DNA from 2 places in the Staphylococcus sp. acrmy genome. Region 2 is predicted to be linked to the other one. Evidence: predicted binding sites of a transcription regulator. Region 2 holds the regulator's gene; the other holds the start of a gene.
What was found. Region 2 encodes Rex, which represses fermentation and respiration genes when NADH is low (regulators of the CRP and FNR family bind a similar motif). Its sites were predicted from a motif close to TTGTGAAATATTTCACAA; they were not measured.
Positions count from the first base shown of each region.

Region 1: the regulator Rex is predicted to act here: its motif matches at 4,377-4,394, upstream of qoxA (cytochrome aa3 quinol oxidase subunit II).

Region 1 covers NZ_JALCVE010000002.1:243,958-255,667, forward strand. Annotated here, with positions in the region: gene purK (5-(carboxyamino)imidazole ribonucleotide synthase) at 1-186, opposite strand, end outside; gene purE (5-(carboxyamino)imidazole ribonucleotide mutase) at 173-655, opposite strand; gene folD (bifunctional methylenetetrahydrofolate dehydrogenase/methenyltetrahydrofolate cyclohydrolase FolD) at 867-1,724, shown strand; gene FH144_RS02955 (globin domain-containing protein) at 2,266-3,411, opposite strand; gene FH144_RS02960 (DUF5011 domain-containing protein) at 3,670-3,987, shown strand; gene qoxA (cytochrome aa3 quinol oxidase subunit II) at 4,562-5,686, shown strand; gene qoxB (cytochrome aa3 quinol oxidase subunit I) at 5,686-7,674, shown strand; gene qoxC (cytochrome aa3 quinol oxidase subunit III) at 7,664-8,269, shown strand; gene qoxD (cytochrome aa3 quinol oxidase subunit IV) at 8,266-8,556, shown strand; gene rihC (ribonucleoside hydrolase RihC) at 8,688-9,593, shown strand; gene FH144_RS02990 (serine hydrolase domain-containing protein) at 9,673-10,848, opposite strand; gene FH144_RS02995 (LCP family protein) at 11,338-11,710, shown strand, end outside.
Region 2 covers NZ_JALCVE010000008.1:81,461-93,170, reverse strand. Annotated here, with positions in the region: gene tsaD (tRNA (adenosine(37)-N6)-threonylcarbamoyltransferase complex transferase subunit TsaD) at 1-948, shown strand, start outside; gene FH144_RS09345 (ABC-F family ATP-binding cassette domain-containing protein) at 1,381-3,318, opposite strand; gene FH144_RS09340 (redox-sensing transcriptional repressor Rex) at 3,557-4,195, shown strand; gene FH144_RS09335 (YeeE/YedE family protein) at 4,442-5,518, shown strand; gene FH144_RS09330 (sulfurtransferase TusA family protein) at 5,538-5,762, shown strand; gene FH144_RS09325 (ammonium transporter) at 5,940-7,184, shown strand; gene FH144_RS09320 (LacI family DNA-binding transcriptional regulator) at 7,290-8,240, shown strand; gene FH144_RS09315 (sucrose-6-phosphate hydrolase) at 8,342-9,829, shown strand; gene FH144_RS09310 (carbohydrate kinase family protein) at 9,830-10,795, shown strand; gene agrA (quorum-sensing response regulator AgrA) at 10,848-11,564, opposite strand; gene agrC (quorum-sensing sensor histidine kinase AgrC) at 11,577-11,710, opposite strand, start outside.

The DNA.
Region 1 (11,710 bases), on a different contig from region 2:
ATGTTCATCGTCATAGTTAGCAACGATAAAGTCATGTGCTACTGGTCTACATGGACTATCAGGGTTAGGATCTAAACATATTACTTTAAATCCCATTTTCTGAGCGGATTGTGCCATCATCTTACCTAATTGACCTCCGCCAATAATACCTACTGTGTCACCGAACTTTAGCTTATTGAAGTTCATTTTGCATTTCACCTACTTTATCTGAAAGTGATTGTTCATAATTTTCTAAATTTTTACGAACTGATTCATTACTTATGCTTAAAATTCTAGCCGCTAGAATGCCTGCGTTTTTAGCTCCTGCCGTACCAATCGCAGTTGTTGCAACCGGGATACCACCAGGCATTTGAACAATTGATAATAATGAATCCAGTCCTTTTAAGCTTTTAGATTCAATTGGAACACCAATCACAGGTAAAGTTGTCAATGAAGCTACCATACCAGGTAAGTGTGCTGCACCACCTGCTCCAGCAATAATGACATCATACCCATTAGCATGAGCTTCGCTTGCAAAGTCGAACATTAATTTTGGCGTACGATGTGCCGACACGACTTTCTTATCGTACGGAATTTCGAATTGTTCTAACATCTTGCAACTCTCTTGCATTATCATCCAGTCTGAGGAACTGCCCATAATGACCGCTACTTTCACTTTGTACACCCTTTCAAAAGTTTGAAATTTAGATATGATTAGTTGTATATTACAGATATAGCATAACAATCCTTAAAAACTTTTTCAATTAAAAATCGAACTTTATCGATAATTTTTAATCTAATTTACGTCTTTTGGTAAATAATTGACGTGCTGAAAGGTTTAAAGTTAAGCTATAGTTATGAGTTAAACAAACAAGGAGGAATTTTTTGTGGTTGCAAAAATTTTAGATGGGAAACAAATTTCTAAGGACTACAGACAAGGATTACAAGATCAAGTTGAGTCTTTAAAAGAAAAAGGTTATACGCCTAAATTATCTGTTATTTTAGTCGGTAACGATGGCGCTAGCCAAAGTTACGTTAACTCTAAAAAGAAAGCTGCTGAAAAAATCGGCATGATTTCTGAAATTGTACATTTAGATGGAGATACTTCAGAAGAAGATGTACTAAAAGAATTAGAACGTTTAAATAATGATGATTCAGTTAGTGGTATTCTCGTTCAAGTCCCACTTCCTAAACAAGTAAGTGAACAAAAAATCTTAGAAGCTATCAATCCTGAAAAAGATGTTGACGGTTTCCATCCTTCAAATATTGGTAAATTATATATTGATGAACAAACTTTTGTTCCATGTACGCCATTAGGTATTATGGAAATCTTAAAACATGCTGATATTGATTTAGAAGGAAAAAATGCTGTAGTTATTGGACGTAGCCATATTGTTGGTCAACCAGTATCTAAATTATTATTACAAGCCAATGCTACTGTTACTATTTTACATTCACGTACTAAAGATATGCACAGCCATTTAAAAGATGCTGATGTTATTGTCAGTGCAGTAGGACAACCTGGTCTTGTTACTAAAGACGATGTTAAAGAAGGCGCAGTTATCGTAGACGTTGGTAATACTCCAGATGAAAATGGTAAATTAAAAGGCGACGTTGAATTTGACGAAGTAAAAGAAGTTGCTGGCGCTATTACTCCAGTTCCAGGAGGCGTAGGCCCATTAACTATTACAATGGTCTTAAACAATACGTTATTAGCTGAAAAAATGCGTCGTGGAATCGAATAATTGATTAATTATCAATAACAATTCGAATTTTAGAATTTAAATTTTAAAAAAGTCTAGGACATAAATCTCAGAACAATAGCGTAGAGGTAATTCATGATTGAATCACCTCTACGCTTCTCTTTTTATCAATACTTCGTATTGTTTGGCTCCCGTTCCTGGGAGACAACTTCAGCCAGCCCATACTGACGTTTGGGCCCCAGTCTTCAGTTTGTCTTGTTTCCCTAGGAGTCTCGCCTACAATACTACGTTATATATGTGCGTAATTTTACATTAAAACACTTAAAAAATAAGACATTTTCTTATAATTTAATAAAAACTATTAAACTAAATTATCGTACTTTAAATACAAAATTATAATGTTTACCCATAAAAAAGCACCCCATAAAGTTAGATTTTTAGTCCAACTTTTGTGGTGCACATCAAACCCGAGACATAAACATCTTGGGTTCTTTTTACATAACTTTAACTTTAAACATATTAAATCGTAAGTATAGGTTCATTAAATGTCCCTATCTACTTTAACTGTTTATAATCAATTGTTTTAAACTGCTACGCTTAATTTAGGTACAAATGTTTCGTAATGAATATGACTTTGGTCAATATCCATTTCTTTAAGTACTTCAATAACTGATTGTAAGAATTTTGCACCGCCACAAACATATATTTCAGTATCATTTTTAATGAATTCTGCTAGATACTCTTTTGTTAAGTAGCCATTAGTTTCTCTGTCATATAATTTGTAGTCAGAGTTATTATTTTTTTGGTTAATTTCTTTTAAGTGTGAAGTAAATGGTGTGTCATTCACATCTCCTATAACTTGGATGAATTGTGCAGTACTTCCTGCTTCTGTTGCTTCATTAAACATTGATACAAGAGGAGTGACACCTATTCCAGCACCGATGAATAATTGAGGATGTTCTAGATTAGCCCCGCCAAATGGACCTACTGGAGCAGATAAATTAATATCGTCTCCTTCTTTCAACTCATCATGTAAAATAGTTGATACTTCACCTTCGTGATCAGTAGTTACATCTCTTTTAACAGCGAATGTAAGATGTGTTTTATCGCCACTTACGATTGAATAGTGTCGTTTAGCACGATATGGCATTTTCTCACTACTTACGTCTACAGTAATATATTCACCTGGTGTAAATTGGCTTAAATCATATTTATCTGAAGTAACCGTAAATGCTTTAATATCTGAAGATAATTTTTCAATTTTTTCAATTTTAAAAGCTTGGAAACCGTCCCATAGCATATTGCTATAAATATCTTTTTCTACTTGAATAAATACATCAGCAATTTCTTGATAAGCTTTTTTCCAAGTTTGAATAATTGGGTGATCGTCTTCTAGACCTACTACCGCTTTAATTGCTTCGATTAAATTTTCCCCCACTATGTCATAACCAGCTGGTGGTACTTGTAACGCACAGTGTTTATAAGCAATTTCTTTAACTACTGGTAAGATATTGCCAAGATTATCAATATTTACAGCTGCTGCTAACACACTTTGTGCTAAAGCAGTTGACTGAAACCCTTTTTGTTGGTTTGTTTGGTTAAACATATTTTTTAATTCTGGATGTTGTTGAAACATTCTTTTATAAAAATAAGAAGTAATTTCCGTCCCTTTTTCCTGTAATACTGGCACTGTTTCTTTGATTATGCCTTTTTCTTGTTCATTTAACACTTAAACCACTCCCGTTAGTTGTAATTTTCAAATTAACTACTATTTCATTATAATCTCTCATTAAATAACAAGATACATTTTGTTAAAAATTTCACAAAAAGTTCAATTTACATAATCTTAATATATATTTTTCTTTATATCATTTAATTTTCTGAAGTTATACGATATATTAGGACTATAGTATGATGTATAAATTTTAAGAATAAAGTATAGTTTAATTAAACGATTTAACGATTTAAATTTACGGAGGTTAACGTAATGAATAAACTAATACAGTCTCTTTCAGCGCTCGGAGTCTCCGCAACTCTTGTTACCCCTAACTTAAGTGCAGAAGCTACATCTAACCACACTCCTGAACTTAAAGGTGTAAATGACATTGTGATAGAAAAAGGTCAAAACTACAATTTATTAAATGGAATTAGTGCATTCGATAAAGAAGATGGCGATTTAACACATAAAATTACCGTGGATGGACACGTAGATACATCTAAAGTTGGTAAATATGAAGTTAAATATAACGTTATTGATTCAGATGGAGCTAAAGAAACTTCTACTCGATACATAGAAGTCAAATAAAATAACTTTTTAAAGAGGCTGAGCCATTAATATGAAAAATGGTTTAGCCTTTAGTTATGGCAGTAGTTGTCTGAAATGAAGATTCATTCGAGCCTCACTTCCTTCGTTTCTAGTCAACCTTGCCGGGGCGGGACTACGAAATCTTAGAAATTGCATTAGATTTCTGTCCCGCTCCCTAGATTTCTGTCTCACTCCCTAGATTTCTGTCTCACTCCCTAGATTTCTGTCTCACTCCCTAGATTTCTGTCCCGCTCCCTAGATTTCTGTCTCACTCCCTAGATTTTTGTCCCACTCCCTAGATTTCTGTCCTCCCTACCTTTTTTGCTTTCAAACCCCTTGAAAACAGTGAAAATGATAACGTTTCTCAACTATATGCTTATTACCTTTAATTTTGACATTTTTCACAAAATAGACACATAATCTTAACAAATCTTACACTCCCCGTCATTCCTATTGTCATTAGTTTTTTCCTATTTATTAATATAATTTTTTTTCGATAAGTACTTGTAAATATCGCGTAATAAACTAAAATTAGTGATAAGCCCTACATTTGTAGTATTAGGAGGTCAAAAAAGTGTCAAAATTCAAGTCTTTGCTTCTAATGTTCGGCACACTAATTTTACTTAGTGGTTGTTCTAACGTAGAAGTATTCAATGCAAAAGGGCCAGTAGCAAGCAGTCAGAAGTTCTTGATTATCTATTCAATCATCTTCATGCTTGTTATTGTTGCTGTTGTACTTACTATGTTCACTATTTTTATTTTCAAGTATAGCTACAATAAAAACAGTGAATCTGGTAAGATGCACCACAATTCTTTAATAGAAACTATTTGGTTTGTGGTACCAATCATCATCGTTATCGCTTTAGCTATTCCAACAGTTAAAACGTTATACGATTATGAAAAACCGCCTGAAAGTAAAGAAGATCCACTCGTTGTCTACGCAGTAAGTGCTGGGTACAAATGGTTCTTCGCTTATCCAGATGAAAAAATTGAAACAGTTAATACTTTAACTATTCCAAAAAATCGTCCAGTTGTATTTAAATTACAATCTATGGATACGATGACAAGTTTCTGGATTCCTCAATTAGGTGGTCAAAAATATGCCATGACTGGCATGACAATGAATTGGACATTACAAGCCAATGAAACTGGTACTTTCAGAGGACGTAACTCTAACTTCAATGGTGAAGGTTTTGCTCGCCAAACATTTAAAGTTAACTCTGTAAGTGACAGTGATTTCAAATCTTGGGTTAAAGATGCTAAAAGTAAAAAAACTATTAGCCAAGACGAGTTTGATAAACAACTCTTACCAAGTACACCAAATAAAGAATTAACATTTAGTGGTACACACATGGCATTCGTTGACCCTGCAGCTGATCCAGAGTATATCTTCTACGCTTACAAACGTTACAATTATGTTCAAAAAGATCCTAACTTTGTAGCTGAAAAAGATTTATACAAAAATGTTACTGATAAACCTCAGAAACCAGCTCGTAAGGTTCACATTACTAACGCTAACTACGAGCGTCACGGTATGAAGCCAATGATTTTAGGCAACAACGATCCTTACAACAATGAATTCAAGAAAGAAGAAAAACACAATTCTGAGGAAATGCAAAAAATCAGTAAAGAAGCAAAAGACGAAAATGCGTCTAAGCTTCAAAGCAAAGCAAATAATGATCATGGAGGTGGACATTAATGAATTTTCCATGGGATCAATTGCTCGTTAAGGGTAACTGGATGATAACAGCATCTCAAATTGCTGCTCCATTCTTAGTTATCGGTCTTATCGCAGCAATTTCTTATTTCAAATTATGGAAATATCTTTATAAAGAATGGTTCACATCCGTAGACCATAAAAAAATCGGTTTAATGTACTTAATTTGTGCGGTACTAATGTTCGTCCGTGGTGGTATCGATGCATTAATGCTTCGTACTCAATTATCTATTCCAGATAATACATTCTTAGAAGCAAACCACTATAACGAAGTATTTAGTACACACGGCGTTATCATGATTATCTTTATGGCTATGCCTTTCGTTTTTGGTTTATGGAACGTAGTTATTCCATTACAAATTGGGGCTCGAGATGTGGCATTCCCAGTAATGAATAACATTAGCTTCTGGTTATTCTTTGTTGGTATGGTTTTATTCAACCTATCATTTATCATAGGTGGATCACCAGCAGCTGGTTGGACAAACTACGCACCATTAGCTGGTGAATTTAGTCCTGGACCAGGAGTTAACTATTACTTAGTCGCAATTCAGATTTCCGGTATTGGTACCTTAATGACTGGTATCAACTTCTTTGTAACAATACTTAGATGTAAAACACCGACAATGAAATTTATGCAAATGTCAATGTTTACTGTAACAACATTTATTACGACTTTAATCGTAATTCTTGCATTCCCAGTATTCACAGTTGTTCTTGCTTTAATGACAGCTGATAGAGTATTCGGAACTCATTTCTTTACAGTAGCAGACGGCGGTATGCCAATGTTATGGGCAAACTTCTTCTGGGTATGGGGGCACCCTGAAGTATATATCGTTATCTTGCCTGCATTTGGTATTTATTCAGAAATTATTCCAACATTTGCTCGTAAACGTCTATTCGGACACCAAAGTATGGTATGGGCAACTGCTGGTATCGCATTCTTAAGTTTCTTAGTTTGGGTTCACCATTTCTTCACAATGGGTAATGGTGCATTAATTAACTCATTCTTCTCTATCTCAACTATGTTAATCGGTGTTCCTACCGGAGTTAAATTATTTAACTGGTTATTAACATTGTACAAAGGGCGTATTACTTTCGAGTCACCTATGCTATTCTCATTAGCCTTTATCCCTAACTTCCTATTAGGTGGGGTTACAGGTGTCATGTTAGCGATGGCATCAGCTGACTATCAATATCACAACACTTATTTCTTAGTAGCTCACTTCCACTACACATTGGTTACTGGTGTAGTATTTGCCTGTCTAGCAGGTTTAATCTTCTGGTATCCTAAGATGATGGGTTACAAGTTAAATGAAAAATTAAACGCTTGGTGTTTCTGGTTATTCATGATCGGATTTAACGTATGTTTCTTACCACAATTCGTTCTTGGATTAGACGGTATGCCACGTCGTTTATACACTTACATGCCATCAGATGGTTGGTGGTTACTAAACGTTATCTCAACTATCGGTGCATTATTAATGGGACTTGGCTTCCTATTCTTAGTAGCAAGCATTGTTTACAGTCATATCAAAGCTCCACGTGAAGCTACTGGAGATAACTGGGATGGCTTAGGACGTACTTTAGAGTGGTCAACTGCTTCAGCAATTCCACCTAAATACAACTTCGCTATTACACCAGATTGGAATGACTACGACACATTTGTTGATATGAAAGAACATGGTCGTCACTTCTTAGACAACCACAATTACAAAGACATTCATATGCCTAACAATACACACACTGGTGTGTTCATGGGTATATTCATGTTACTTGGTGGTTTCTTCTTAATCTTTGAATCAATTATTCCATTCTTAGTTTGCCTAGCCGGCATCTTTGGATCATTAATTTATCAAAGTTTCGTTCAAGATCATGGTTATCATATCCCTGCTTCTGAAGTTGCTGAAAATGAAGCTCGTTTAAGAGAAGCTCGTATTAAAGAAAGGGAGGCTGTAAGTCATGAGTCATGATACAAATACTGTTGATTCACGTACGCATGAAGGTCAATTAAATAAACTTGGCTTTTGGATTTTCCTTACAGCCGAATTTGCGTTATTCGGTACCCTGTTCGCAACGTTATTAACGTTGCAACATGGTGGCGACTACGCTGGCAAAATGACTACAGAATTATTCGAGTTACCACTTGTTTTAATTATGACATTTGCCTTATTAATTAGTTCTTACACTTGTGGTATTGCAATTTACTACATGCGTAAAGAAAAACAAAACTTAATGATGATTTGGATGATTCTTACAGTTCTTTTAGGTTTAGTGTTCGTAGGATTCGAAATTTACGAGTTCGCACACTATGCATCTGAAGGCGTAACACCTAAAATTGGATCATATTGGTCTAGTTTCTTCATCCTATTAGGTACTCACGGTGCCCACGTATCATTAGGTATTGTATGGATTATTTGTTTATTAATCCAAGTTGCAACACGTGGATTAAATAAATTTAATGCTCCAAAATTATTTATTGTTAGCTTATACTGGCACTTCTTAGATGTTGTTTGGATCTTCATCTTCACTGCCGTATATATGATAGGGATGGTGTATAGCGGATGAATACAATCGTAAAACATACAGTTGGCTTTATTGCCTCAATCGTCTTGACGCTATTAGCAGTTTTCGTAACTCTATATACAAACATGACATTCCAAGCTAAAACAACAATTATTTTTGGTTTTGCATTCATTCAAGCTGCAGTTCAATTATTAATGTTCATGCACTTAACTGAAGGTAAAGATGGTCGCTTACAATCATTCAAAGTTATTTTCGCGATTATCATCACTTTAATAACTGTTATCGGTACTTATTGGGTTATGCAAGGTGGACACTCTCACCACTTATAATTCAATAAAGACCTTAATCAAAAAAACCTGCATTGAAACTGAGTTCAGTTTCATGTAGGTTTTTTATTTTGCTATTATAGTGATATAAACTGTAAACTAATCAAGCTTTCACTCTTAAAGGAGGATATTAAATGACTTTACCTATTATAATTGATACCGATCCTGGCATTGACGATGCAGCTGCGCTTAGCGTAGCCCTCAATCATCCCTACTTTGATGTGCGTATGATATCAACTGTTAATGGTAATGTTGATATTGATAAAACCACAGCAAACGCTTTAAAGTTAAAGGCTTTCTTTAATAGCGACGTTCCTGTGCATAAAGGCGCTTCTAAGCCATTACTTTCTCCTATAAAAGGAGCTAGCCATGTGCATGGAGAAAGTGGCATGGATGGTTATGATTTCCCTGCCATTTCTAATGACCATTTATCTTCATCCCATGCTATAGAAGCCATGCGTGACACCTTGATTAATGCTGAAAAACCTATAACTATAATTGCTTTAGGCCCTTTAACTAATCTCGCTCTACTTCTAAACACTTATCCTGAAACCAAACAGTACATTAAAGACATTATTTTAATGGGTGGCAGTACAGGCCGTGGAAATGTTACACCGCTTGCAGAATTTAACTTTCATTGCGATCCAGAAGCAGCTCATATTGTATTTAACTCTGGACTATCTATCATGATGATTGGCTTAGATTTAGCTCGTCAATCCCTATTAACCCATGATTTTCTTGCAACTTTTGAAAATTTGAATGACACAAGTGCAATGTTATTTCAAATTTTCCAACATTATCGAGAAGAAGATTTTGACAAGGGTCTGAAATTATATGATGTGTTTACAATGTTATATCTTCTAGAGCCAACAAGTTATGAAGTTAAAGAAGCTAACGTTCAAATTGAATTACAAGGTAGCTTAACACGTGGTGCTTCAGTAGTTGATTTCAAATCTACTAGGCCAAATTGTAATGTGGTGATGGCTAGTTTAAATGATAACTATAAAAATGTATTTTTAGAGGCATTAAGGGAGCGATAACTAAATAAAGTCGAGGCTAGAACATGTACGTTTACGCTCTGTAAAGGTAGTTAAATATGTTCTAATCTCGACTTTGTATTTAATAATTAATATATACGTGTTGGCCAAGTAGATGATGATAAATATAGGAAATCACTTTTTCATTTGAACCTTTTGATCTATCGACTTTATTTGATGCCACTACTACTACGTATTGTTGGTTAAAATACACAGTAAATGTTTGTCCGAAAAACACTCCGTTAATACGATCATATTGTGGTGTAACGTAAAATCCGTAACGATAAGCTTCTGGATAAGCGGTACTTCCAAACACTTGAAGTAATGGTGTAGTGATACTCTGTTTAAATATTTTATTATGTTGCAAATGATTTACTAATTTAACCATATCATGCGTAGTCATGTATAAGTTTCCAGCGCCATAATATTGATCTAAAATATTAGGTTTTGTTCGCTTAATTTTATTTTTAACTACTTTATAGCCTGTAGCCATATTATGTTTATAAGCTTTTTCATTAAAGAAAGCACTATGTTCTAGCTTATAAGGCTGTCCAATTCGTTCATAATAGTTTTGCGTATAAGATTTATGTGTAACCACTTCAATAACTTGAGCAAGTACAAGATAATTCGCATCATTATAAAAATGTTTATGATAGTATTGATCATTTATACCTTTATGTTGAATATCATGAACTGCCCCATTCAGACTTTTAGTTTTAGGATTAGCTTTAAATTTGTATAACCCGCTTCTATGTAACATTAAATCTTTTAGCGTGATGGGTTCGGATGTTTTAAACCACGGCAAGTATTTAGTAACATCATCATTAATGTTGATCTTATGTTCAATTTCAAGTTTCTTCAATATGAGTCCAGTCGCAAATTTTTGTGCCGATCCAATTAAATACATAGTGTTTGGGCTATTCTTTTTACCACTCTTTATATTTTGACAGCCCCACCCTTTATCTAACATTAACTGACCATTTTTAAGAATAGTTACTGAACCGTTAAAATGAATATTATTTAAATATGTATCAACATTTTTGATATTGAGATCATTAGCTTCAACCTCTTTTAAGTTACTAGGTTTATGATTCGTTTTATTTCGTTTTTCAAGATAGATTTTATTCACATTTGTCTTCTCATATCCGTTTATTCTATTCACATAATTAGTAACTTTAATACCTACTAAAATAATTGATAATATGATTACAATTAGCACTAGTACGAGTACTAAAATTTCAGATTTACTTTTTTTCATGCGCTTCCTCTTAATTCATAATAGAAAGTTTATTGATCTCCCTATTATTCTATCTACTCATAATTTTTATTCATTTAATATTGTATAATATATGATAAATGAATTCATCTTTTAAATATCATACTCTATTTTAAAAATAATACATCATCCTTTAGTACGATAAAGGGAATAATTTTATTAATTTAAAACATTTAAATACATAGTTAGTACTATTTTATTCTCTGCCCCTTTGTATTAGAATTAAAGTTGTGTATTTCGACAAAAAGTAATACAATTTAAGGCTATGAGAGTATAGTACTTTCAAATTGTAATTAAGAGTTAACTACAACAACCATTAGATACTGCACATTACGATAAAATCGATTCTGATATTTTAAAATAGAAGTATTTGAAACGTTAAACGTTTATATTCAAATTCTAAACATTTTAATTCAAACTCTATTTAAATTTCAAAGTCTAATCAATATTTTAAATATAGGAGCACAAGCTATGAACCGTTTTTTAAAGTACTTTATGATGTTATTAACGCTAGTTCTTATAGTGATTCCTGTAATTTTTATCATCAATTTATACCATACTTCTGAAAATGCGATGCAAGCATCATATGATAAATCTGATGCAAAGCGTCAATCTAATATTAGAGAAGGCAAAGTTGACCCTTCTAAAGATGCAGTTTCAATTTTATTTTTAGGTATTGATGACAATGAAGGCCGTCGTGAGAATGGTCAAACTACAGAACATTCAAGAACTGATTCAATGATTCTTTCTACCTTTAGCCCGGAGAAACGTCAAATACGATTGCTAAGTATTCCTCGAGATACAATTAGCTATATTCCAAAGGTTGGCTATTACGACAAGATTA
Region 2 (11,710 bases):
ACGATACTCTCTAATATTATATTAAGTCAAATTGAGAGTCATAAGCGCTTTGGCGGAGTAGTTCCAGAAGTGGCGAGTCGACATCACGTGGAAGGTATCACAGCAACGGTGGAAGAGGCACTTGAAGCTGCAAATGTGACGATGGAAGAGATTGATGCGGTGGCAGTTACACAAGGGCCAGGACTCATTGGCGCATTATTAATCGGCATTAATGCTGCGAAGGCGTTAGCTTTTGCCTATGATAAACCGCTCATTCCTGTTCATCATATCGCCGGCCATATTTATGCTAATAACACTGAAGATCCGTTAACATTTCCTTTAATGGCATTAATTGTATCAGGTGGCCACACTGAACTAGTTTATATGAAATCACATATGAATTTCGAAGTGATTGGTGAAACGCGTGATGATGCAGTAGGCGAGGCCTATGATAAAGTTGCACGCACGATTGATTTACCTTATCCAGGAGGACCGGAAATTGATAAATTAGCCGCTACTGGTAATGACACGTATCATTTTCCAAGAGTTTGGTTAGAAAAAGATAGCTATGATTTTAGTTTTAGTGGCTTGAAAAGTGCAGTTATTAATAAATTGCATAATCAACGTCAAAAAAATGAAGAGATTATTAAAGCAGATGTGGCTACGAGCTTTCAACAAAGCGTCGTTGATGTATTAAGTACTAAAGCAGTTAAAGCGTGTCAGGAATATGATGTAAAACGCTTAATTGTTGCAGGTGGTGTCGCAAGTAATAAAGGCTTACGTCAGCGTCTAACTGAGTTATGTGAAGAAAATGACATTAAACTATCTATTCCAAGCCCAAAACTTTGTACAGATAATGCAGCGATGATTGGTGCAGCGGGTTATTACTTCTATGAAGCGGGTATTACAGCAGGATTAGATTTAAATGGTCAAAACAACATTGATATTGAAGAAGCTACAATTGAATAAAAGGAATCTAATAAAAGCGTTAAGCTAACTATCAGTAATTGATAATAGCTTAGCGCTTTATTTGTAAAGTAATTAGTTATTAAACAACGTATTTTTTATATCCAATTGTCTACGGTAAAAGAAGAAAAAAATTAAGAATAGAGATAATTAGGACGTCTAAATACTATGCCCAAGTCAATAGGGAACGTGTGTACTTATCAACAGAAAGTGTATAAGTTGTGGATAAACGGTGTTTAACAGTGTGGATATAGCTTAAATTTTGTGTAAAAGAAATGTAAATAAGTTACATATTACTTGTGGATAACTAGGATAACTTTGTGGATAGTTGTTATTATAAGGTTTTTACTGTTTATAACATTCTGAGTGAAATCGAATAAAAATAACTAGAAAAAGTTTGTGAACTTTTCCTAGTTATTGGATTGATAAAGTGTATTATAACTTTTCTTGTAATTCTTCCCATTCTACCATAACTTGTTCTAATTTTTGTTCGGTTTCTTGTTTTTGATTTGCATATTCTGCTGATTTTTCAGGATCACTAAATACTTCAGGTTGGGTGAGTAGTTCGTCAATTTGTGAAATATATTCTTCATATTCTTCAATTTTAGTTTCACACTGTTCAATTTGACGTTCTAGTTTTCGTTGTTCTCTGCGTTGTTGTTTTTGAGTGTCATAGGCATTGTTTAACTTTTCATTATCAGGTTGAGAAGATGATGTATCACTTGGATTGCGTTCCGCTTCGAAAGCTTTTAACGCAGTTGCTTCTTCTGTTTTTTCAATATAATACTGATAATCGCCTAGATACATTTTCCCACCCTCACTGTTGAGATTAAAGACTTTATTAGACAATTGATTTATAAAATAACGGTCATGGGAAACGAATAAAATAGTACCTTCAAAATATTGTAAGGCTTGTTCTAACATTTCTTTTGAATCGATATCTAAATGGTTCGTCGGTTCATCAAGGATTAACACATTATCTCTTTGTAGCATAAGTAAGACTAGTTGTAAGCGGGCTTTTTCCCCACCGGATAAATCGTTAATAATTTTTTTAACATCGTCTTGTACGAATAAGAAACGACCAAGTACCGCACGCACATCTTTCTCATTCATATTAGGATATTGATCCCATACGTAATCTAAGATGGTCTTACTTGATTTAAATTCAGCTTGTTTTTGATCATAATAACCAATTTGTAAATTAGCCCCAAATGTGACTTCGCCACCTAATTTACGTTGACGATTCGCAATCGTTTGAATCAAAGTCGTTTTTCCTACGCCATTTGGTCCGATAATTGCAATATGGTCGCCTTTTGAAACTTCAAAATTAATAGGTTGAGTAATAGGGGAGCTATAACCAATTTCTAGGTCACGCACATGCATGACGTCATTACCCGTATTACGTTCAAAACCAAATTGAATATTAGCACTTCTAGCATCTAACATTGGTTTATCAATGCGTTCCATTTTTTCTAATGTTTTGCGACGACTCTTAGCCATACCACTTGTGGATGCACGTGTAATATTTTTTTCAACAAATGTTTCAAGACGTTTAATTTCTTCTTGTTGCTTCTCATATTCTTGCATACGACTTTCATAGTATTTATCACGTTGTGTTATAAATTGTTCATAATTACCTACATAGCGTTTAACATCACCTAATGCAACGTCATATACTTGAGTAACAATCTTATCTAGGAAATAACGATCGTGACTAATAATAACTATTGCGCCATTAAAATACTTTAAATAATCTTCTAGCCATTGAGTCGTTTCTAAGTCTAAATGGTTCGTCGGTTCATCCAGTAGTAATAAATCGGGTTCGCTTAGTAACATTTGTGCAAGAGATAAGCGTGTTTTTTGTCCGCCACTAAAGTCGTTGATAGGTTTATTAAAATCTTCTTCAGTAAAATTAAGTCCATGTAACACTGATTTAATTTTACTTTCGTATTGATAGCCATCTAATTGTTCAAATTGATTAGATAAAGATTCATAACGCTCCATGTGTTGCTGATATTCAGTGGTTTCATAGTCGTTAGCATGTATTGCTAACCAATCCGTTTCTTCTTTAATTAAAGCTTCCATCTTTTTAATATGTTCAAATGGCTTCGACATTTCTTCAAAAACTGAAGCTGATGAATTTAAAGTCATTTGTTGAGTTAAATAGCCGATACTAAGATTTTTAATTTTAGAAATATGGCCACTATCGTAATCTTCAACACCTGCAATAATTTTCATTAATGTAGACTTGCCGGCACCATTTCGACCAACGACGCCAATTCGTTCTCCGGTCTTAACTTCGAAATTAACACGTGTGAATATATCTTCACCGTCGAACGACTTCGAAATATCGTTTAATTGCAAGAGTATCATTAAGTTTCACCTTTCTATATTTATTATTTTATTTTAAATTTTCCGTTGTATATTACTCTATATTTTACCGTATAACATATTTTCATGAAACTAAGATATTTATTTTTAAAAAGTGTTAAGGTATAATATTCCAGTATTCATTATAGGGCATAATATAGATTTCACAGTAATGACTAATTGCACTCTAATTAGTTTGGATACATAGATTAAAAATTCAAACAAAAGGGGGACACAAAAAATGGCTCAAAATCATGCTAAGATTCCTCGTGCAACCTTGAAACGACTACCGTTATATTATAGATTCGTTAATACTTTGAAGTCTAAAGGAATTGATCGAGTGAACTCTAAAACGATTAGCGAAGCACTCAATATAGAGTCGGCCACTATTAGAAGAGACTTTTCTTATTTTGGAGAATTAGGTAAAAAAGGTTATGGCTATAATATTGATAGCTTACTAGAATTCTTCAAATCAGAACTTAGTGACAGTGATAATATTTACATTGGCATCGTAGGTGTTGGTAACTTAGGACGTGCACTTCTAACGTATAACTTTTCTATACACGATGAAATGACAATTACTGAAGCCTTTGACATTGATTCAAACATCATTGGAACTCAAATAGGCGATGTAACGATTCACGATATGGATAATTTAAAAGAAGTTCTCGAATCGAAAGGAATTAGTGTGGTTATCCTCACTACTCCTGAAAATGTAGCTCAACAAGTAGTTGATAACTTAGTAGAAGCAAATGTGAAAGGTATCTTAAATTTTACACCAGCTAGAGTTGAAACGCCAAGTAGCGTACAAGTTCATCATATAGATTTAGGTATTGAACTTCAATCACTACTATTCTTTATGAAAAATTATTCAAATTAAATACGACAAAAATGACAGAGAAATAAGTAAGGCTCTTTAATCGCATCCATAGATTAAAGAGCTTTATTTATGTCTAACTATAATTTTATAAAAATAAAAGACTAAGACATTAATAATTTGTGATCTTGCAAACCAATAAATGATGTTCACTAATGTAAATAACCGTCTTGTATTGCCAAAAGTGTAACTTTCTATTATAATATCTTAGTAAATTAATCGGGAAAGGATGAATTGCTTTTGACATGGATGATTATTAGCGGTCTTATCGTAGGAATACTACTAGGCTTTGTTATGCAACGTACACGTTTTTGCTTAACAGGTGGCTTTAGAGATATGTATGTGCAAAAGAATAATAAAATGTTTTATGCTTTATTAGTAGCCATTACCGTTCAAAGTATCGGCTTATTAGCTTTAACGAGTTTCGGAGTCATAACAATAGCTCATGAAACATTTCCAGTAATCGGGACAATTATCGGTTCATTTATTTTTGGTATCGGTATTGTTTTAGCTGGAGGATGTGCAACAGGAACTTGGTACCGAGCTGGCGAAGGCCTTATTGGTAGCTGGGTAGCCTTAATTTTATATGCTTTATCCGCTGCAGTTACGAAGACGGGTATTTTACTTCCTTTAATGGAAAAGGTCAATACACCGACAAATGTTAATGCAAGTATGTCACAAACGACTGGTATTCCAGCGTGGATTTTAGTCTTAGTTTTATTAATTATTACAATTACATTAGTTGTGCGTACATTGCGCAAACCTAAACCAAAAGTAGCTGTGTCTAAACTTAAACAGAAATATACTGGCATAAGACACTATTTGTTTGAAAAGCGATATCATCCATTTTTAGCTGGTATTGCAGTGGGAATCATTGCATTAATCGCTTGGCCGATGAGCTATTCAACAGGTCGTGAAGGCGGTCTAGGTATTACAACACCATCTGCGAATTTAATTCAATTTTTAATAACTGGAGATTTAAAATTTATAGACTGGGGTGTATTTTTAATCCTAGGAATATTTGCTGGTTCATATATAGCGGCTAGAGGTGCTAAAGAATTTAAATGGCGTTTACCAGACAAAATTACAATCCGTAACAGTGCTATCGGAGGCATCTGCATGGGATTCGGTGCTTCAGTAGCAGGCGGTTGTTCAATTGGTAATGGTCTAGTTGAAACAGCAGCGTTAAGCTGGCAAGGTTGGATTGGTTTAGTATCTATGATTTTAGGTACTTGGTTTATGAGTTATTTCATTTTTGTAAGACCTATGAAAAAGTTACAAAAACAATCTACTCAATCTGTATCACAACAACCTCAAACGACTTAAATTTTAAGGAGGAATAAAGATGTTATATGAATTAGGTACAGTAGGTATGGTATGTCCATTCCCATTAATCGAAGCACAAAAGAAAATGCAGTCATTAGATAATGGCGATGAATTAAAAATTGATTTCGACTGCACACAAGCCACTGAAGCGATTCCTAACTGGGCAGCTGAACAAGGTTATCCTGTTACAAATTATGAACAACTTGACGACGCTTCATGGACGATTACAGTTCAAAAAGCATAATGATGTGATAAATTTAATTCAGTTGGGACGCTAGTAATCAATTTTTAATAATTGAAAAGATTAACAAGTCCCAATATGATTATGTTATATTTAGTTACAAATTGTGTCATTTTATCTTACGTATTTTTGCCAACTTCGAAATGTATCATTATGATATTTTCAAAGGAAGTGGTAATAATGAAGATGGATGACACAATTTTTTTATTTCTTTGTACTTTACTCGTATGGCTTATGACACCAGGATTAAGTCTTTTTTACGGAGGGCTTGTCCAATCGAAGAACGTACTTAATACAGTAATGCAAAGTATGGCAGCAATGATTATCGTTACTTTCGTATGGATTACGGTTGGATTCTCATTAAGTTTTGGAACAGGGAATCTAGTGATAGGAGATTTTGAATTTTTAGGGTTACAACATGTAGGATTTGGTATTAATGAACAATTAAGTCCGCATATCCCATTCGCTTTGTTTATGTTATTCCAAATGATGTTCTGCACGATTGCTATTTCAATACTCTCAGGCTCTATTGCAGAACGTATGAAATTTATCCCATTTATTATTTTTATTTTAGTTTGGGTGGTACTGATTTATTCTCCAGTAGCACATTGGGTGTGGGGTGGCGGTTGGATTCAACAACTAGATGCACTTGATTATGCCGGAGGAACAGTTGCACATATTACCTCAGGTGTATCAGGACTTATTCTTGCTATAATGCTCGGCAAAAATAAAGACACTGAAAAAATCCAACCGCATAATTTATTAATTACTTTAATTGGTGGTATTTTAGTATGGATAGGATGGTATGGATTTAATACTGGCAGTGCCTACGCATTCAACAATATCGCGCTTGTTTCATTTGTGAATACTGTCATTGCAGCGAGTGGTGGCGCTTTTAGTTGGTTAGTGCTCGAATATATTTTGACTAGAAAATTGAGTTTACTTGGGTTGTTATCAGGTATGCTTGCTGGTTTAGTAGCGATTACACCGGCTGCTGGTTACGTTAATTATTTTAATGCCTATATTATTTCTATGATTGGTGGCGTCGTTTGCTACATTGTAATTAATGTGATTAAAGAAAAATTTAAATATAATGATACATTAGATGCATTTGGTATCCATGGAGCTGGTGGCGTAGTAGGAGCAGTCTTAACCGGCGTATTTCAATCGAAAGAAGTTAATCCTGATGTTATCAATGGTTTCGTTTACAACGGCCATTTACATACAGTATTAATTCAATTAAGTGCAGTGGTAGTGGTTGTCTTATATACTATTGTTTTAACTTGGATAATTGGAAAAGTACTACAAAAATGTACACCATTAGCGATAACTAAAGAAGAAAATGAGAGAGGTTTAGATCAACTTGTTCATGGAGAAAAAGCTTACTTCTACGGTGAACTTAATAAATTAAATAAAAGATATTAATTATTTTCATTTAAAATTCAAAAACTATAACAAAATTTTACTTTGAGTGATTATATATGTGATAAAATATATCTTAAATTGTTACTAATTTAGGTGATTATACTAATGAAAAATATATCAGATATCGCAAAGCTAGCGGGAGTGTCTAAAAGTACGGTCTCCCGCTTCCTAAATGATGGATCAGTCAGTCCACATACTAAAGAAAAATTAAGTCGTATTATTGCTGAACATAATTATCAACCCAATCAATTTGCCCAAAGTTTAAGAGCCAAACATACGAATTTAATCGGAGCCATCATACCGAGAATGAATTCACATGCTGTTGATGAAACGATAAAAGGTATCGTAGATGTATGTCAGGAACATCAATATCAATTGCTATTAAACTATACTGGCTTAGATGTTCAAGCTGAGATTATGGCACTTGAAACATTTTCGAGAAGTAAAGTAGACGGTATTGTGCTAATGGCTACTACTTTAACGGCTCAACATTTAGAGGTCATTGATAAGATAGATGTGCCGGTTATATTAGTAGGTCAAGCTCATGATAAATTACATAGCGTCATTCATGACGACTACCAAGCAGGTCAACTCGTGGGTACTCGTATTGGTCAACAACAACTACGTGAAGCGTGTTTCTTTGGAGTGAGTGAAGACGATATCGCAGTAGGTGTGAAGCGGAAACAAGGAATTATCGATGAGCTACACGCATATAAGATTAAACCACGGCTCTTTAAAACGTCGTTCCAATATGAAGAGGCGATGCGTGACGTAGCCGAAGTATTAAAAGATTTACCTAAAATGGATGTTCTTATAGGGGCTACAGATTCTATTGCGTTAGCTATTCATAAGTATTGTTCTGAAAGTGGCGATAGTTCTGATATGCCACAAATATATGGCTTTGGAGGAGACCTGATGACACAACTGGTATCTCCAACGATTAAAACAGTTAAATTTAATTACTTTGAAGCTGGTAAACAAGCAATGAAACAATTACATGAATTAATTTTCTCAAAAAATGTAGTTCAAGAAACGGTATTATCGATTGAGATATAAAAAATAGAAGTATTTATTTAAAATATATGGAACCGATACCATGCGCAATGCTAAAATAGAGATAAAGAAGATATCAATTTGTCTATAAATGGAGGATTAATATGACAGAGTGGTCAAGAGAAGAACGCTATCGTCGTTTGGAAGACGTAGATCAATCACAACTAGATACTTTAAAGCAACAAGTCGAAACGTCAATGTATCGTCAGACATTTCACATTCAACCTGAAACAGGCTTACTTAACGATCCAAACGGATTAATCTATTTTAAGGGCAAATATTATGTATCACATCAGTGGTTTCCTTTAGGAGCTGTTCACGGGTTAAAATACTGGTTTAATTACACTAGTGAAGATTTAGTAACCTTTGAGCCTCAAGGTGCTATCTTAAAGCCAGATACGCTATATGACAGTCATGGCGTCTATAGTGGTAGCGCTTTTGAATATGAAGGGCAACTGTATTATATGTATACCGGTAACCATCGAGATGAATCTTGGAATCGAGTAGCGAGTCAAATGCTAGCGAAAGTAGAAGAAGATGGAACTGTTAAAAAACTGGACAAGCCAGTCATAGCTCATCAACCTGAGGGTTACACTAGTCATTTTCGAGATCCAAAAGTATTTCAAAAAGACGGTCAGTATTATGCGATTATAGGTGTACAGAATAATGAAGAACTAGGACGACTATTACTATATAAAGCCGAGAACAATCAGCTTGAGGAATGGACATTAGTAGGAGAGTTGAAGACTGAGCTAGAAGACTTTGGTTTTATGTGGGAATGTCCAGATTACTTCGAATTAGATAATAAAGATGTTATCTTATTTAGTCCTCAAGGTATTGACGCTCAAGGTGATAAATTTAGAAATATTTATCAATCGGGATATCTAATTGGAAATTTAGACTTAGAAACACTTCAGTTCAATCATGGTGAATTTATAGAACTTGATAATGGTTTCGATTTCTATGCTCCTCAAACGTTTACTGATGAACATGGGAAACGTATTTTAATTGGTTGGATGGGCTTACCTGAAATCAATTATCCTACTGATAGTGAAGGATGGGCACATTGTTTAACAATACCAAGAGAACTAACTATTGAAGATGGCAAATTACGTCAACGCCCGCTTAAAGCACTAGAGAAATTACGACGAAATAAAGAAACAGCACTAGGCTATGCTAATAAATTTCCAACTACACTAAGACCTTATGAGGGTAAACAATATGAACTAATCATTGATATATTGGAAAATGAAGCATCAGAACTTTATTTTGAATTACGTACTTCTAAATTAAATTCGACTTTAATTACGTACAATAGTAAGCAACAAACTATCACGTTGGATCGTTCTGAAAGTGGCTTATTACCAGATAATGTAGAAGATGTAACAAGACGTACTACCTTAGATACTCCGTTAAAGCAACTACAAATTTTTGTAGATACCTCAAGTATCGAAATATTTTGTAATGATGGAGAACGCGTGCTTACTTCAAGAATTTTTCCTGATGACATTTCAACAGGCATCAAGACATCAACTGAATCAAGACAAGTCTATTTAGAGTTTACAAAATATGAACTTAAAGGTGAGGATTAAATGAGAACATTATATGCATTAGGTGAAGCATTAATCGATTTTATTCCAAATGTGACAAATTCTGAATTAAAAGATGTTGAACAATTTAGTCGCCAAGTAGGGGGTGCACCAGCGAATGTAGCCTGTGTGGTACAGAAACTAGGTGGACACGCTGAAATGGTTACACAACTGGGAAATGACGCATTTGGGGACATTATAGTAGAGACGCTCAATAAAATTGGTGTAGGGACACAATATATTAAACGCACAGAAATAGCTAATACTGCTCTTGCATTTGTGAGTTTAAAAGAAGATGGACAACGGGACTTCTCATTCTATCGTAAACCTTCAGCAGATATGCTGTATAAGCCAGCATATTTAGATGACATAACAATTAATCAAAATGATATCATGCACTTCTGTTCAGTCGATTTAGTTGAAAGTGAGATGAAAGAAGCACATAGAACGATGATTGAGAAATTTAAAGCAGCAGAGGGGACAATCGTCTTTGACCCTAATGTACGCTTACCTTTATGGGATAGCGCTGAAGCATGTAAACAAGCCATCCAAGAATTTATCCCTAAAGCTAATATTATAAAAGTCTCTGACGAAGAAATTGAATTTATAACTGGAGAACAAGATGAACAACGAGCGATACAGTCGTTGTTCCAAGGAAGTGTGGAAGCTGTTATTTACACTCAAGGTGCAAAAGGCGCAAGCATCATTCTTAAAGATGGCACAAGCATTCATCATGACGGTTTCAAAGTCAAAGCGATTGATACAACCGGTGCTGGAGATGCCTTTATAGGCGCAGCAATAAGTAGAATATTGAACAGTACTACCACAACTATTTCTGATCTTTTTGAAAATGAAGGACAAAACATCCTCGAGTTTAGTAACTTAGTAGCCGCTAAAGTAGCTACACAATATGGCGCAATTGAAAGTATCCCTACACTTGAAGAAGTTGAGAAAGAACTTAGACAATAACATATAAATATAAAGCCAGCTGATAATTAAGATAACAGCTGGCTTTAATGTATTATATTTTTTTAACATTACGAACTGAAGCATAACAGTGTTCGCCATTTTTAAAATTAACCACTCGTTCTTTAGAATCAATCGACTCTATATTGTGACGGTTAACTACAAAACTATTATGACATCTAAAGAAGCGGTCATCTAATTGCGCTAATTCTTTCAGGTTACCGTAAAATTCGATTTGACGATTATCAAGATGCGCAATGAGACGATGAGATTTAGATGATGATTCGAAAAACATCACATCATCGTACTGTACATAAATTGAATTACTGCCACGTTTTAATTCAATAGTTTCAATCGTACTTTCTTTAGATAGTAATTTTAAACGTGTATGTGCGGTTTCTAAACAATCAATAATTCTTGATTTTAATTGATCAGGATCATCTTTAAAAATGAAGTCCATTGCCGATACTTTATAAATAAACGTTAAATATGTTAATTCACTATGGCTAGTCACAAATATAATGTTTCCAATAGGGTCATACCTACGTATCTCGCTCCCTAATTTGATTCCATTCATATCTGCTTCTAATTGAATATCTAAAAAGTAACAGCCTACATCGTTCGTTTCTTTAGACTTTTCGATAATTTCATAAGGATCATCTGTAGCTAATGCGATTTCCATAGGTTTCTCTTCAATCATTATGTAATTATTAATAATTGAAACCATATTTTCACGTTGTTTAACATCATCTTCACAAATGAATATTTTCAAGATATCACGTCCTTATGACATATTATTTATAATTTCTACTTTTTGAACGAAATATTCATTCTCGATGGTAGTGTCTAATAACACATTTTCCGTAGAATCTGTAATTTCTTTCAAAGTACTTAAACCTAAGCCACGGTTTTCTCCTT